DNA from 4 places in the Rahnella inusitata genome. Region 1 is predicted to be linked to each of the others. Evidence: predicted binding sites of a transcription regulator. Region 1 holds the regulator's gene; each other region holds the start of a gene.
What was found. The regulator CRP, encoded in region 1, controls carbon source genes, mostly activating them, when cyclic AMP is high. The targets are predictions, from matches to a motif close to ATGTGANNNNNNTCACAT.
Positions count from the first base shown of each region.

Region 1 (3,678 bases):
GCACCAGAAAGTGTACGCCGTTCATCGCCAGCAGTTGCAGCGTGTAGACCGCCGTGACCGTCATCCCGACCATCGCCAGCCCGTAGTTTTTACGCAGCACCGTGTACGACACCAGCGTCACCACCAGCATGCAGAACAAGGTAATGCCCTCAGGCAGCTCAAGTTTCAGCAATCCGGCGGCGATCAGTAATCCGGCCAGCGTGCCGAGCGCACGGTGCTGGATCCGCACGCGGGTGGCGTTGTAGCCGTTCTGGCTTACCAGCATGATGGTAAGCAAAATCCAGTAGGGTTTCGGCAGATTGAAGAACAAACCAAGACTGCTGCCGATCGCCAGAATAATGCCAAGCCGCGCTGCGTTGCGCAGGGCGATAGATTTGAAAGACAGATAACTTTTCAGCGCCAGCCAGAAAGGCAGACGCGGCTGAGAGTTCATCAGATCACGGCGGTACAGCGGGCGCTGGGTGCGCAGCAGGCGTGCAATGCGGCTGAAATGGTAATAGCAGAACTGGCCGACCGGATTTTCCGGATTGCGTGCGGCGATTTTTTCCAGCGCCGCCAATTCGTTGGCCATCGTGAAACGCGCGGACAGCCGGTGATAAAGAATGTCGTCGGCAATGACGCGCAGCCGGGCGGAAATCACCTGCGCATTGCGGCGGATCACCGCTTCGGCATGGCTTTCTTCCACCAGTTTTTGTACTTCTTCCGGCTGATGCAGACTGACCGTGATGTGCTCCTGCAAATCCAGCGCCACCTGAAAACGCTGGAACAGTCGCTTGTGGTGATGATGATGGCCGTGCTGCGGCAGCATGTGCAACTGCTGATAGAGCAGGGCAATAAGATCGATGACCTGCTGCTGACGCTTAAGCAGCGGCGGTAAGGCGGTTTCCGGATCGATATGCTGCGTCAGCAGGCTGTATTTGGCTTCGAAATAATCAGCCAGTTGCAGATAGAGCTGGCTGAGAGTTTCGCGCATCGGCTGCTCTTTGGAGATGCGAAACCACGCCCAGTTGAACAGGCCATACCAGGCAGTGCCTGCAGCGAACAGCGCGGGAGCCTGCCACATCGGCCTGACGCCGACCATGCTCAGGGTAAAGATGGTCGCCACCAGTGCGCCGGGCAACAGTCGCGCATGCAGCGGGCTGATTTCACCGGTGACGCCGAGCAGCAAAGCCAGCGAGAGCATGATGAGCGGCAGCGGGATGTGCCAGTTTTCCATCATCAGTTGCAGCAAGATACTGCTGATCGCAAACAGCGAACCACCAATGAAGAGACGTTTGAAGAAGCGTTTGTGCGGCGTATCAAGACCGGCGACGTTACAGCAGGCAGGGCAGAGGGAGAACAGCAAGCCCATTTGCAGATTCCCGAACAGCCAGCACAGGCCGACCGGCAAACATAACACCAGCGTCTGGCGCAGTGCGTAATTCACTTCGGGGTGATAAAACAGCCTTCTCCACAGCGTCATAGCGGAAGCTTAGCCCATAAAAAAGGCGCGACAGTAAGCTGCCGCGCCAATTTTTGAGGGATTAACGTGTGCCGTAGACGACAATCGTTTTACCGTGTGCGGAGATCAGGCTCTGATCTTCCAGCATTTTAAGAATGCGGCCGACGGTTTCACGAGAGCAACCGACGATCTGACCGATTTCCTGGCGGGTGATTTTAATCTGCATCCCGTCCGGGTGGGTCATTGCATCTGGCTGTTTGGCCAGATTCAGCAAGGTTTGAGCGATACGGCCCGTTACGTCGAGGAAAGCAAGGTTACCGACTTTCTCAGACGTCATTTGCAGACGGTTTGCCATCTGCGCGGAGAGGCGCATCAGAATGTCCGGGTTAACCTGAATCAGCTGGCGGAATTTTTTATAAGAAATTTCAGCCACTTCACAGGCAGTTTTAGCACGTACCCAGGCACTGCGTTCCTGACCTTCTTCGAAGAGTCCCAGCTCGCCGATGAAGTCACCTTGGTTAAGGTAGGAAAGTATCATCTCTTTGCCTTCTTCATCTTTAATCAGGACGGCAACCGACCCTTTCACGATGTAGTAAAGCGTTTCGGCTTTTTCACCTTGGTGAATCAGCGTACTTTTAGAAGGATACTTATGTATATGACAGTGAGACAGGAACCATTCAAGAGTCGGGTCTGTTTGTGGCTTGCCGAGAACCATTTGCTATTATCCTCTGTTATTATCGCTGCCCAAATTACAGGGCTCAGAGTTCCCTGTACGGCGTCTGAATATTAATGCGCCCTTTCAGCATATAGCTCTCCAGAAATGCTGCAAGCGGATGTCGGAGTGAAACCGGCTGTATATTGCCGTTATCACCTTGGGTTCTGTTCTTAAACCGCGAAAACCGTCACCGCAATTTGCTGGAAAGTATGTTTCGGCTTTGTTTGTAACACAGGTTTGCAATGCTGTCTTGTGTTGTCTCGCTTCAGCATGATGGCGATCGGGTTACGTTGCCAGTTTTTAGGTGAAAGGGTAGTCTGGGGTGAAAATTTGATTCTTAAGAGCGCCGGGAGATAAGCAAATGCACGCACGCGTAAAATGGGTGGAAGGTCTGACGTTTTTAGGTGAATCAGCGTCAGGGCATCAGGTTTTGATGGACGGCAATGCAGGCGATAAAGCCCCGAGCCCGATGGAAATGCTGCTGATGTCAGCGGGTGGCTGCAGCGCGATCGACGTGGTGTCGATTTTGCAAAAAGGCCGTAACGATGTTCGCGATTGTGAAGTAAAACTGACGTCAGAACGTCGCGAAGAAGCGCCGCGTCTGTTCACGCACATCAATCTGCATTTTATCGTCACCGGCAAAGCGTTGACCGATAAGATTGTAGAGCGCGCCGTCAGCCTCTCCGCCGAGAAATATTGTTCTGTTTCTCTGATGCTCGGCAAAGCGGCCACGATTACCCATAGTTTTGAAGTGATCGAAGCGGAATAAGTCATGTCCAGTCATATGACTGGCACTGATTGCGCAGTAAATCCAAAAATCGCCGCGCGGCAAACGTCAGCGGCGATTTTTGCGAATAGAGCACGCAATATTCTGCCTGTGGCAGGGTGTCGATATTGAGCAGACACAGTTGCTCCTGCAAACCGAACGGCGCACGCATCGCCCGCGCCACGATGGTCAGATAGTCCGACTGCAACACCATATTCAGCCCGCACACCACCGAGTCGGTGCGCACCGGTGTTTCACTTCCCGCCTGATAAAACCCGTCCGCCAGTTGTAGCTGCTGGTAGTACCCCATATCCGTTTCCGGCAACACCCAGCGCGCATCCTGTAATTCTTCGAGCCGTGTGGCGTTGGCCAGCGGATGCCCGCGTCTGGCGATAATTCCGAACGGGGCGGTGAACAGCGGTTCACGCACCTGATCCTCCAGCGGAAATCCCGGTCCGGCGGTACCGATGGCGAAATCCAGTTTTCCTTCGCGCAGCGCGGGCAGCAGCACCGACAGCTGACCTTCTTTGATCAACAACTTTGACTGCGGAAACTGGGTTTTGAATTCCCCGTTCAGCGCCGGAAATACCGTCAGCGCCAGCAGCGACGAAAACCCGATCGCCACCGAGCCTTGCGAATACTGATTAATCTGCTGGATTTCTTCAGCGGCGCGCTCCAGTTCTTCGAGGATGAACTGCATCCGCTGGGCGAAAGCGCGGCCAGTTTCGGTCAGCGCCATCCCCTGATTGCCGCGCA
Region 1 is NZ_CP065024.1:730,753-734,430, forward strand. Features, by position in the region: gene I2123_RS03290 (YccS/YhfK family putative transporter) at 1-1,456, opposite strand, end outside; gene crp (cAMP-activated global transcriptional regulator CRP) at 1,524-2,156, opposite strand; gene I2123_RS03300 (OsmC family protein) at 2,518-2,925, shown strand; gene I2123_RS03305 (LysR substrate-binding domain-containing protein) at 2,927-3,678, opposite strand, start outside.

Region 2 (3,678 bases), 1.1 Mb from region 1:
GGTGCAGGCGAGGTATTTCGCCAGCAACGCGCTGTCGGTAACCGATGTCAGTTCGCCTGACTGTTTTCTCTTCTCAAAGAACTCGAACAATGAGCGTTCCTGAGAAAGATGGCGTGCGCGCAGCATTTCTGCGATATCCGCGGAGGATGAAGACATCCCGGATGAGGCGCTGATCATAAAGCAACCGCTCGGGGTATCGCAGTCAGTAAACAGTTCTGCGATAGCGCGCAGATACTGACCGATGGTTTCCTCGACGGACAAATCTGTTTTGCTCAATAAACATGAGCTCTTTTCGTAAAAGTTAGTCAGATAATGTTCAACGGCTGCGCGAAATAACCCTTCTTTGTTGCCAAATTCAGCATACAGCGTGGGAGCCTTGGCACCTGTGGCTTCGACCAAATCCGCTAATGACGTGGCCTCATAGCCGTGGCGCCAGAATAAATTCAAGGCCTTGCTCAGAGCAGTTCCACGGTCAAACTGTTTTGGGCGACCGCGACTTTTCCGGACCAAAGCCGTCTGTTCAGTGCTCATACACCCTCCTTCCATCACCATTGTGATTATGGTTGTTAAAACTTTTCGTTATAAATTTTCATGACAAAAATAACTTAACGATCATTATTAAAAATAGTTGCGCATAAGTCCAGCGGAGATTATCATTTAATTATCGAGCGATAAGAAAATCACTCAAACCCGCAAAGCTGCACAAGCTATAAGCGTTTTTACACGGTACAAACCCAGGACGTAACATCATGAGTAATCTTAAAATCCTTCTTGCAGTTCTGGCGTTAACCGCTGTCCCGGTTGCCAATGTTGCCGCACAGCAGGTTATCATGATGCCTTTACTGAGTCAGGAAGTGGCGATGGTCAATGTGACCGGGGACAGTAATTTCTGTAAACCCGGTACCTATGTGAGTAAAAAAGTCTCACAAGGCCGTATCCCGACGTCTCCGACTCAGCCGCCTGCACCTTCAACTTCTGGTCATCAGCCCGCTTCCATTTACTACTAAGGAAGACGGCTACCTGACGGAAGAATGTCAGCGCAGGGATCACGATAAGGCGGCTCTGGTCGCCTTATCTTTTAACGCCACACCCTCTTCTCTCTCTCCTTTAAGAAGATGCCCCAGTTTTAACATCCCCGCCAGTCAGAGCCAATCATTAACTTAGCGATCATTAATGATTCATTCAGCACAAAATTGGATAAGCGATGTTTTATTGGTTAGAGCGAATCATTTTAAAAACACAAAATTAACAGAACCAAAACAAACTCCTCATTTCATGTGACTCACGTCACAGCACAATAAGTTAACGCTCATTAAAAAAACATCTTGCACAAACCGTCGCCAACCTCTAACATTTACTTATCGAACGTTAACTAATAAAAAACGTTCACCCGAAAACTGAGGCTTCTGCATCAGACGCCCCAAACAAAAATGAACGACAGGAACAGACATCATGAAAACCATCGCAATGACCATCGCAGCACTGACACTCGCCACCGTTTCTTTCTCCACTCTGGCCGCGACTGAAGTTCAGTCCGCCCCGGCAGGTCAGCAAGTTGTCGGTACCATCAGTGCTTCTTCAAACGGCAGCCTGAGCACTTTGCAGTCAAAACTGAATGCTAAAGCAACAGAAGCCGGTGCAAGCTCATACCGCATCATTGGTGCTTCCGGTGAAAACCATCTTTACGGTACGGCTGAGCTGTACAAATAAGTATGAAGAACACGTTAGCGAAATGTTCCGCACAATTAGTTAACGATTAGTAAATAAATTAGTTGCACAGAATGTGATCCAGGTCTAAGATTTAATTATCGAACGTTAACAAATAACGTCGGACCTAAAAATCATCTGCTGATAAACAGAATTAAAAGGAAGAAATCATGAAAAACATCACTATGACATTCGCTGCAATCGCCCTTGCTACCGCATCATTCTCGACTCTGGCCGCGACTGAAGTTCAGTCCGCACCAGCCGGTCAGCAAGCCATCGGTGTGGTCAGCGCGACCTCCGGTAACAGCCTGACCAGCCTGCAGAACAAACTGAGTGCAAAAGCCAGTGAAGCCGGTGCAAGTTCTTACCGCATCATCGGTGCTTCCGGTGACAACCATCTGTACGGTACTGCTGAGCTGTACAAATAAGCAGGCAGGACGTAGCAACAAGGGTAAACAGCATTTAATTTATCAATTAATAAATTAAATGTTTGATCGGACAGAAGACAGCTTTGCACATTAAATGAACGTTGATGACAACGCCTGGCAAAGCTTCAAAACACGAATTGAGGAAATTATCATGAAAAATATCACTATGACTCTCGCCGCTCTTGCACTGGCAACCGCTTCATTCTCGACTCTGGCCGCGACAGAAGTTCAGTCCGCACCAGCCGGTCAGCAAGCGATTGGTGTCGTCAGCGCAACATCAGGTAACAGCCTGACCAGCCTGCAGAACAAACTGAGTGCAAAAGCCAGTGAAGCCGGTGCAAGTTCTTACCGCATTATTGGTGCTTCCGGTGACAACCATCTGTACGGTACTGCTGAGCTGTACAAATAAGTCCGGTTGGCAGTTTAAAGTAGTAAGCAGAAGAGGCGGCATTTGCCGCCTTTTTCGTGTCTGCTGTTTAGAAAAACATCGACAAACTCTCGCAACCTCTTCTGTTTATGCTACATTTTTGTCTTCTCTTTCTAAAAAAGCCCCTTTCCCAATGTAATGATCCTCATCACTGACAGTTTTCTTTCTCCCTGTTGCCTGTGTGCAATGCGGGGTTTCTGTTATTTAAGATGAGAATCTCTCTTCATGAACACGTTACTTATTGCGCTTTTACGCGCATTGCGAAGTCATCGCTGGCTGCGGCTGCTGGGCTGTGCGTTTATTTTGTCGTCTCTGGGAAATGGCCTGACGCAGGTGGTCGTTTTTGGTCAACTGTTACGCTGGAGCGCCTCACCAGCGACACTGACTCTGGCGTACATGCTGGCGATGCTCCCAGGTTTTCTGGGCAGTCTGTGGGGGGAAACCTTATGCCGGAAAATATCCCCAATGAAAATCCTTATCCTTACCGAAGTGCTCGGCCTGCTGGCGCTGGCCATGCCGCTGTACGGTCTTCTTTCGCATAACATTCCGGCATTACTGGCCGTGCAATCCGCAGAAGCGTTATTTAACGGAATGAGTTATCCCGCTCTGACGCTGATATTTAAACGCGGATTACGCCCTGACGAACTGCCCGCCGCCACCGCAATGGAAACGCTAATTTTTGCCTCACAGGTTTTGCTGGGTACCGGCGCAGGCGTTTTGCTGTTTGATGTCCTTTCCCCCCTGAGTTTGCTCGCAATAGATGCGCTGAGTTTTGCAACATCCGCCGGATTACTTTTATGCACTACCGCCGTTTTTAAAACTTTGCATCAGCCAGATGATGCTCAACCGGGGGACGAAAAACTGCGCTGGCAGAATTTATCGCCTTTGCAACGGCGCAGCATTCTGCTTTTACCGGCACTCGCCGCCGTAGGCTCTCCGGCAATGGCACTTTTACCGGCGCTGGCTCAGGAAATCCGACCCGACGCCGCGCCCGGTTTGGCACTGCCACTGCTCTTTGCACGCAGTCTCGGACAACTTTGCGGCCCGCTAATGCTCAGCGCTGACAAGCTCCGGCATTATTCTGGGAGTAACTGGCGATTGTTGTTATGTCTTGGT
Region 2 is NZ_CP065024.1:1,872,326-1,876,003, reverse strand. Features, by position in the region: gene I2123_RS08750 (TetR/AcrR family transcriptional regulator) at 1-531, opposite strand, end outside; gene I2123_RS08745 (hypothetical protein) at 750-1,007, shown strand; gene bhsA (multiple stress resistance protein BhsA) at 1,453-1,710, shown strand; gene bhsA (multiple stress resistance protein BhsA) at 1,878-2,135, shown strand; gene bhsA (multiple stress resistance protein BhsA) at 2,287-2,544, shown strand; gene I2123_RS08725 (MFS transporter) at 2,788-3,678, shown strand, end outside.
Region 2: a site for CRP is predicted at 1,276-1,293, ahead of bhsA (multiple stress resistance protein BhsA). Genes of this name have one in related genera too.

Region 3 (3,678 bases), 1.9 Mb from region 1:
CGTAATGTCGATGTAAGGTTTGGAAACCAGATCGCCCTTAATCTGAATTGTGGTGTCATTTTCAGCCAGAGGAGCTGTCATCAGCAAAGCGGTCAGGAACTGGCTGGACACGCTGCCATCCACGCTGACATCGCCGCCGGTAAAACCACCGCGCAGGCGCAGCGGCGGATAATCTTCCTGCTCGAGATAATCGATTTGCGCGCCGCCCTGACGGAGGGCATCAACCAGATGGCCAATCGGACGCTCTTTCATACGCGGTTCGCCGGTAAGTACGACGTTCTGCTCCCCCAGACATAATGCTGCAGCCAGAGGGCGCATCGCAGTGCCCGCATTTCCGAGGAACAATTCCAGCCCTTTAGCATTGGAAAAAGCCGTGCCCAGACCGTCGATTTCACACTCAGTGCGGGAGGCAGACAGGCGGTGCGTAACACCGAGTTGCGTCAGCGCATTCAGCATATGGCGCACATCGTCGCTGTCGAGCAGGTTAGTCAGGCGGGTAGTGCCCTGTGCAAAAGCAGCCAGTAAAAGCGCACGGTTAGAAACACTCTTTGAGCCGGGTAAGTTGATGCTGCCGTTAACCAATGCAACGGGTTGTAATGTCAGGGATTCCACTCTTTCTCCAATTCTTCATTTCATAAAATGACCCCGGAGTGTAAACCGGGGTCATTTTTAAGGCTTCCTACAAAAGCATTGTGCCAGCCCGAAAGCCAGACCGCTTAGCCGTGGCGTTTTTCGAACTCCGCCATAAAGTCGGTCAGAGCCTTCACGCCTTCGAGAGGCATAGCATTATAAATAGATGCGCGCATACCGCCAGCCACACGGTGGCCTTTCAGTGCATGCAGGCCGGCTGCCTGCGCCTGCTCCAGGAATAAATTATCCAGAGAAGCATCCGCCATCTGGAATGGCACGTTCATCCAGGAACGGTTAGTCGCAGCGACCGGGTTACGGTAGAAACCGGTGCGGTCGATGGCGCCGTACAGTAATTCCGCCTTCGCCTGATTACGTTTTTCCATTTCACGCAGGCCGCCCTGCTCTTTCAGCCATTTGAAGACCATACCTGACAGATACCATGCAAACGTCGGCGGGGTGTTGAACATGGAATCGTTCTCGGCCAGCACGGTGTAATCAAGGATGGAAGGCAATTCAGTGCGTGCTTTACCCAGCAGATCTTCACGGACGATCACCAGCGTCAGGCCGGCAGGACCAATATTTTTCTGCGCGCCGGCGTAAATCACACCAAAGCGGCTGACATCGATCGGGCGGGACAGGATGCAGGAGGAGTAATCAGCAACCACAATTTTGTCACCGAAATCAGGCATTTCATCGATAGCCACGCCATCGATAGTCTCATTCGGGCAGTAATGGACATAGGCAGAATCTGCGCTCAGCTTCCATTCGCTCATGGGTAGAATGCCGCGCTTGCCGTCAATCGTGGTGGTGACGTCAATCACGTTTGGCGTACAGTATTTTAGGGCTTCTTTCACTGCGCTGTGCGCCCAGTAACCGCCATCGATGTAGTCCGCGGTCGATTTCTCACCCAGCAGATTCATCGGCACTGCGGCGAACTGCGCACGCGCGCCGCCATGGCAGAAGAGAACTTTATAGTTGGAGGGAATGTTCAGCAGGTCACGAATATCCTTTTCGGATTCCTCGGCCACCTGGATAAATTCCTTACTGCGGTGACTGATTTCCATCACCGAGGTACCCAGTCCGTGCCAGTTACAAAGTTCCTGTTCCGCACGACGCAATACTTCTGCCGGGATCATTGCCGGGCCTGCACTAAAATTATAAACCTGAGTCATTTCCCCTCACCACTTCTCTGAGACAGCCACATAGTAACCATTAATTTACCGGTTTTATCATCCGAGACAAGCAGTCTGCAACGGTTATTGATGACGACCTGATAATCAACGATGAGATCTGGGTCACAAGGTTCTTTCCTCCCTGGAAAGCTGATTTAACAGGATTATCTGTTCACGCGCGCACCGTGTTCAGCGCCCTGACCCACGTAAGATTCTGACAACGCGGACAGACCGCCTTTTCACCCACCTTGAGCTCTTTCACCAGGCTGCACTGATGGCAGGCGTACCACCCGCTGGTCATCATCAGTGTTTCAATATCAATATAATCCTCAGGCAACACCGGCAGACCGGGCTGGATATCCTCATCCAGACGGAAGTACACGCTCAGGCCGCCGTTGGTTTCCAGTATCGCCAGACGCACCTGTCCCAGATGCTCCACGCCTTTTTGTCGCAACTCCATGTAAAATTCACCTTTAGTGATGTTTTCCCGATCCATCGTTTCCCATTCGAACATGCCGTCGCGAATGATGATCAGCGGCTTTCCCTCCATCCAGTTCTGGAAATGGTGACTGCGCCCCATCAGCCAGGTGGAGAAACGGTAGAACAGCAGAATCGAGAAGAATACGGCAAAAACCGGCAAAAGCGGGACGTCATCATAAAAAGTCACATCACCCGCCGCCGATCCGAGCGTCAGGATAATCACGACTTCAAACAAAGAAAGCTGATTAACCCCGCGTCTCCCGGTCAGTTTCAGAAATAGGAAAACCACAACAAAGATGAAGAAACACCGAAAGGTGACTTCGCCAAGATATTCGAGCGGGAACTTATCCAGCGCCATACGCTTAACATCAAACGCCTGCATAGAGACCTCATGAGTGGAAAAACAGCCGCTTATCGAATGCCTTCTTACAGACAAGCTTAGCGCGTTACAACGCGATTACATTCTTAACACGAATACATGGAGGTGCGTCGCAAAACCCCGTATCATTGCGCGTTTTTAGCACGCTCAAAAGTGAACTCAATGACGCAAACTTTTATTCCTGGTAAAGACGCGGCGCTGGAAGACTCCATTTCCCGCTTCCAACAAAAACTCACCGATCTCGGTTTTAACATCGAAGAAGCTTCCTGGCTGAACCCGGTTCCGCACGTCTGGTCCGTGCATATCCGCGATCGCGACTGTCCGCTGTGTTTCACCAACGGTAAAGGTGCGAGCAAGAAAGCCGCTCTGGCGTCTGCGCTGGGTGAATATTTTGAGCGTCTGTCGACAAACTATTTCTTCGCTGATTTCTATCTGGGTAAAGAAATTGCCAATGGTGATTTCGTTCATTATCCGAACGAAAAATGGTTCCCGATTGCCGAAGATAACACGCTGCCGGAAGGCATTCTGGATGAGCGCCTGCATGAGTTTTACGATGCGGACAAAGAGCTGGTGGCGAGCGATCTTATCGATCTGCAATCGGGCAATCCCGATCGCGGGATCTGCGCCCTGCCGTTCACCCGCCAGTCTGATCTGCAAACTGTGTACATTCCGATGAACATCATCGGCAACCTGTATGTGTCCAACGGGATGTCGGCCGGTAACACTGCCAACGAGGCACGTGTGCAGGGTCTTTCAGAAGTCTTCGAGCGTTACGTTAAAAACCGCATCATTGCTGAATCCATCAGCCTGCCTGAAATTCCTGCCGACGTGCTGGCGCGTTATCCGGGTGTGGTGGAAGCTATTGCGAAACTGGAAGAAGAAGGTTTCCCGATCCTCTCTTATGACGCCTCACTGGGCGGCAACTATCCGGTCATTTGCGTGGTTTTGTTCAACCCGGCTAACGGCACCTGTTTCGCCTCATTTGGCGCGCACCCTGATTTCGGCGTGGCACTTGAA
Region 3 is NZ_CP065024.1:3,502,388-3,506,065, forward strand. Features, by position in the region: gene aroA (3-phosphoshikimate 1-carboxyvinyltransferase) at 1-612, opposite strand, end outside; gene serC (3-phosphoserine/phosphohydroxythreonine transaminase) at 717-1,802, opposite strand; gene I2123_RS16520 (DUF421 domain-containing protein) at 1,975-2,664, opposite strand; gene ycaO (30S ribosomal protein S12 methylthiotransferase accessory factor YcaO) at 2,824-3,678, shown strand, end outside.
Region 3: a site for CRP is predicted at 1,914-1,931, ahead of serC (3-phosphoserine/phosphohydroxythreonine transaminase). Genes of this name have one in related genera too.

Region 4 (3,678 bases), 2.0 Mb from region 1:
CCCGCCAGATAGACGCCGCCAAACCACCACCCGGACCGGCCAATATCATGCATACGGCGGATACCGACGGCGAGAAGAGGCAGCGCCAGTACCAGCGCGAAAAGGCTGTACGCCATTCCGGCGTAGAGCACGCCAATGTAAGGATCGCCCGCCATGGAGAAGAAAGAGATGGTGCCCATCACCAGCAAAATCATCAACACGATATTACCCAGCGTGAAGACCCAAAATTCCTTTCTGGTCGCCCTGCCCGCAAATTTCACATAGCCTTTCCAGCCCTGCAAATAACACTGCCATAAGGTCATTCCTTCATTTCCTTTTGTCTTTTTAAAAGTCTGAGGGATTTAAACCGTTTCCTACTGGCCGCGCAACTGCGAAGCGAGTTTATCCAGCTGATCGGCGATCTGGTTCAGATCTTTGTCCTGCCCACCCGGCGCGCGGGTGGAATTACGCACAACCAGCTTTGCCGGTAAGACTTTGGAGACCGTAACGTCATTCTTCGTGGCCAGCAGCCGTTCAACCGCCTCTTTGCTTTGCAAATCCAGATCCAGCGACACCGTGGTGAGCGCCGGATGGAAGAACGCGCTGTCATAGGTGTCATCGTAGCCAACGATCGACACCTGCTGCGGGATAGCGACGTTGTGCTGATGCAGCGCACTGATAACGCCCAGCGCCATCTGGTCATTCCCCACCAGCATCGCGGTAAACTGTGGCGTCTCACGCAGCATGTGCAGCGCATTGTAATAGCCACTTTTCGCGCTCCAGTCGCCATGGATAACCGTCACCGGCTGTAACCCCTTCTCCGTCAGCGTCTCCTGCCAGCTCCTGAGGCGCAGGCGCGATGATACCGAATCCTCCGGCCCGGCCAGCAGTGCGAACTCCCGGTGACCTAACTCCAGCAGATATTCGACGCTGGCGCGCGAACCGTCCGCCGGGTTAAAGCAGACGTTAAACACCGTGCTTGTCGGGTCGACATCAAGGAACAGGCACAAAATATCGCGATTGTTCTCGTAGATAAGCTCCGCTTCGGCGCTTTCCAGCGGGATGTTGATAATCACGCGATCTACCCGCTGGGATTTCAGCTCGTTGATGGAGTCCTGAATGCTTTGATTGACGTCTTCGTCAATCATCGAAATCAGCACCTGATAACCGGCCTGATGCGCGTATTTTTTGACGGAGGCGGCTATCTGCGAAGGCGCGTGCAGTGCCAGCGACGTGGTCACCAGCCCCAACGTGAAACTCTGTTTGCCGACCAGTTGCTGTGCCAGACGGTTAGGTACATAACGCAGGACTTCAATTGCCTGCTCGACTTTCAGACGGGTGGCGTCAGAGACGTTGGCGGACTTGTTCAAAACCCGCGAAACGGTCTGATAAGACACGCCGGCGTAGCGGGCAACATCTTCTAATGTCGAACTTTTCGATTTCATTCTCTTTCCCTGCCTGGAACCTGTGAACGTAGCTTACCCCCACATCAATCGACTCAAACTACGGGATCTCATCTAAAAGTTCAATCTGGCGAGCCAGGCACTGCATAAGTTATACGTTAACATTGCATAATCTTGTGATTTAAATCACTACCCGTTTATTTATACACCACAAGTTATGGATCTAAATCACAATTCAGGATGTGTAAAATTGATCATTATTGTTTCTGGGTATCTTATAGATTCCGTAAATGTGAACGTCATACAATCATAAGGAAAAAGAATGAAACACAACTTACGCACTCTGGCTGTGGCGGTTTCCCTCGCCATCACGGCAGGCCCTGCAGTGGCAAATGATATTGATTTTCATGGCTATCTGCGTTCAGGGCTGGGTGTTTCCGGCAGTGGCAGCTTAGAACAGTTCCAAAAAAATAAAGTCGGTCGTCTGGGCAACGAAGACGACACCTACGGTGAAGTCGAACTGGGCAGTGAAGTCTACAAAAAGGACGATGTGAGTTTTTATGTCGACTCCATGGTCAGCATGGTTTCCGACGGCTCAAATGATGATGAAAGCACCGTTAACGACGACGCGCAGTTCGGCCTGCGTCAGCTGAATCTGCAAATCAAAGGGCTGGTGCCGTGGGATAAAGATGCGGTGATCTGGGGCGGGAAACGCTACTACCAGCGCCACGACTTGCACATCATCGACACCAAATACTGGAACATCTCCGGTGCCGGGGCCGGGGTGGAAAACCTGAAGCTTGGCGAAGGTGCGCTGTCCGTGGCGTGGATCCGTGGCGATGCCAATGACGTGGATTACCGCGTCGACGGCGATAATGACGTTAACATCAACTACATCGACGTACGTTATGCCGGAATCAAACCGTGGAACGGCGCGTGGATGGAAATCGGTGCGGACTACGCCATGCCGAACCTGACGCACGATCAGAAAGAGTACGGCGGCCTGTATGACGCGGATAATGGCGTGATGCTGACCGGCGAAATCAGTCAGGACATGTGGGGCGGCTATAACAAACTGGTTTTACAGTACGCGGACAAAGGTCTGGCCCAGAACATGATCTCCCAGGGCGGCGGCTGGTATGACATGTGGAACTACACCAATGACGCCACCGGTTATCGCGGCATCATCACCGGTCTGATTCCGATCACCAGCAAATTCAGCCTCAACCACGTGCTGACCTACGGCCACGCGGATAACATCACGGCTTACACCGACACTACCGAACTGGTCTCGCTGGTTGGCCGCGCGCAGTATCAGTGGACAGATTACGTGCGTACCATCGGTGAAGTCGGTACTTTCTATCAGAAAGATGATTACAAGAACGGCTCTAACTACAAACAGGGCGGCCAGAAATACACCCTGGCGATGGGTCTGGCAGCAGGTCCTGAGTTTATGTCCCGTCCTGAACTGCGCGTATTTGCGTCGTATCTGAATGACTCAGAGCATGGCGATACGTTTGAAGATCACACCAAATCCGACACCTGGAACTTTGGGGTTCAGGTTGAAGCCTGGTGGTAAGTTGTTTGTTCATGAAGTAAACGTTATGCCTGAAATACCGTATTAAAATAAATCTGTGTCTGATGATATTACGAAATAACCTCATTGTTATAAATGCTCAGGGTTTAACGCATTTTCTCTTGTAGGGGATCGTGACGTTTTTTGTACCCGCACAGCAGCATCGTTATTATTACTAAAGTGTCAAAGTAAATAAAAAAGGCAGCCAAATTATCTGGCTGCCTTTTTATTATTTCAGTGTGCTTTTAATTTAACTTAAAATTTAAATAAGCTTAATTACTCTGTAAGCCAAACTTTTCAGTCATCAGTTTCTTCAGGCTGTCGGACTGCTTGCCGAATATCGCATGCACTTCCTGGCCGATAATGACCACACCAATCGCGCCGGTCTGCTGGATAGCGCCTGAGTTAACGCGCTTTAACTCTTTGACCTTCACGCGCAGACGGGTAATACAAGCATCGACATTGATAATGTTATCGTGCCCGCCAAGCGCCTCAATTAATAACGCGACGTCGGTGGACGGCGGTACTTCATCTTTCAGATTTTTATTCTTCGCCGAGAACACATGCATAAAGTCTTTAATATTGACCATGATTAATCCTCTCTTGCAGAAATGAAAAAACGTGCAGCAGGGAATATTCCCCACGGCACGTCAGGAGTAAAACTTATTGTGTGATTTTACGCGTCAGGATCTGGCAGCCAAATGCCGGTAACGTCAGTTT
Region 4 is NZ_CP065024.1:3,401,122-3,404,799, forward strand. Features, by position in the region: gene I2123_RS16070 (DUF805 domain-containing protein) at 1-302, opposite strand, end outside; gene I2123_RS16075 (LacI family DNA-binding transcriptional regulator) at 354-1,424, opposite strand; gene I2123_RS16080 (maltoporin) at 1,705-2,961, shown strand; gene I2123_RS16085 (PTS sugar transporter subunit IIB) at 3,231-3,548, opposite strand; gene I2123_RS16090 (beta-galactosidase) at 3,622-3,678, opposite strand, start outside.
Region 4: a site for CRP is predicted at 1,557-1,574, ahead of I2123_RS16080 (maltoporin). Genes of this name have one in related genera too.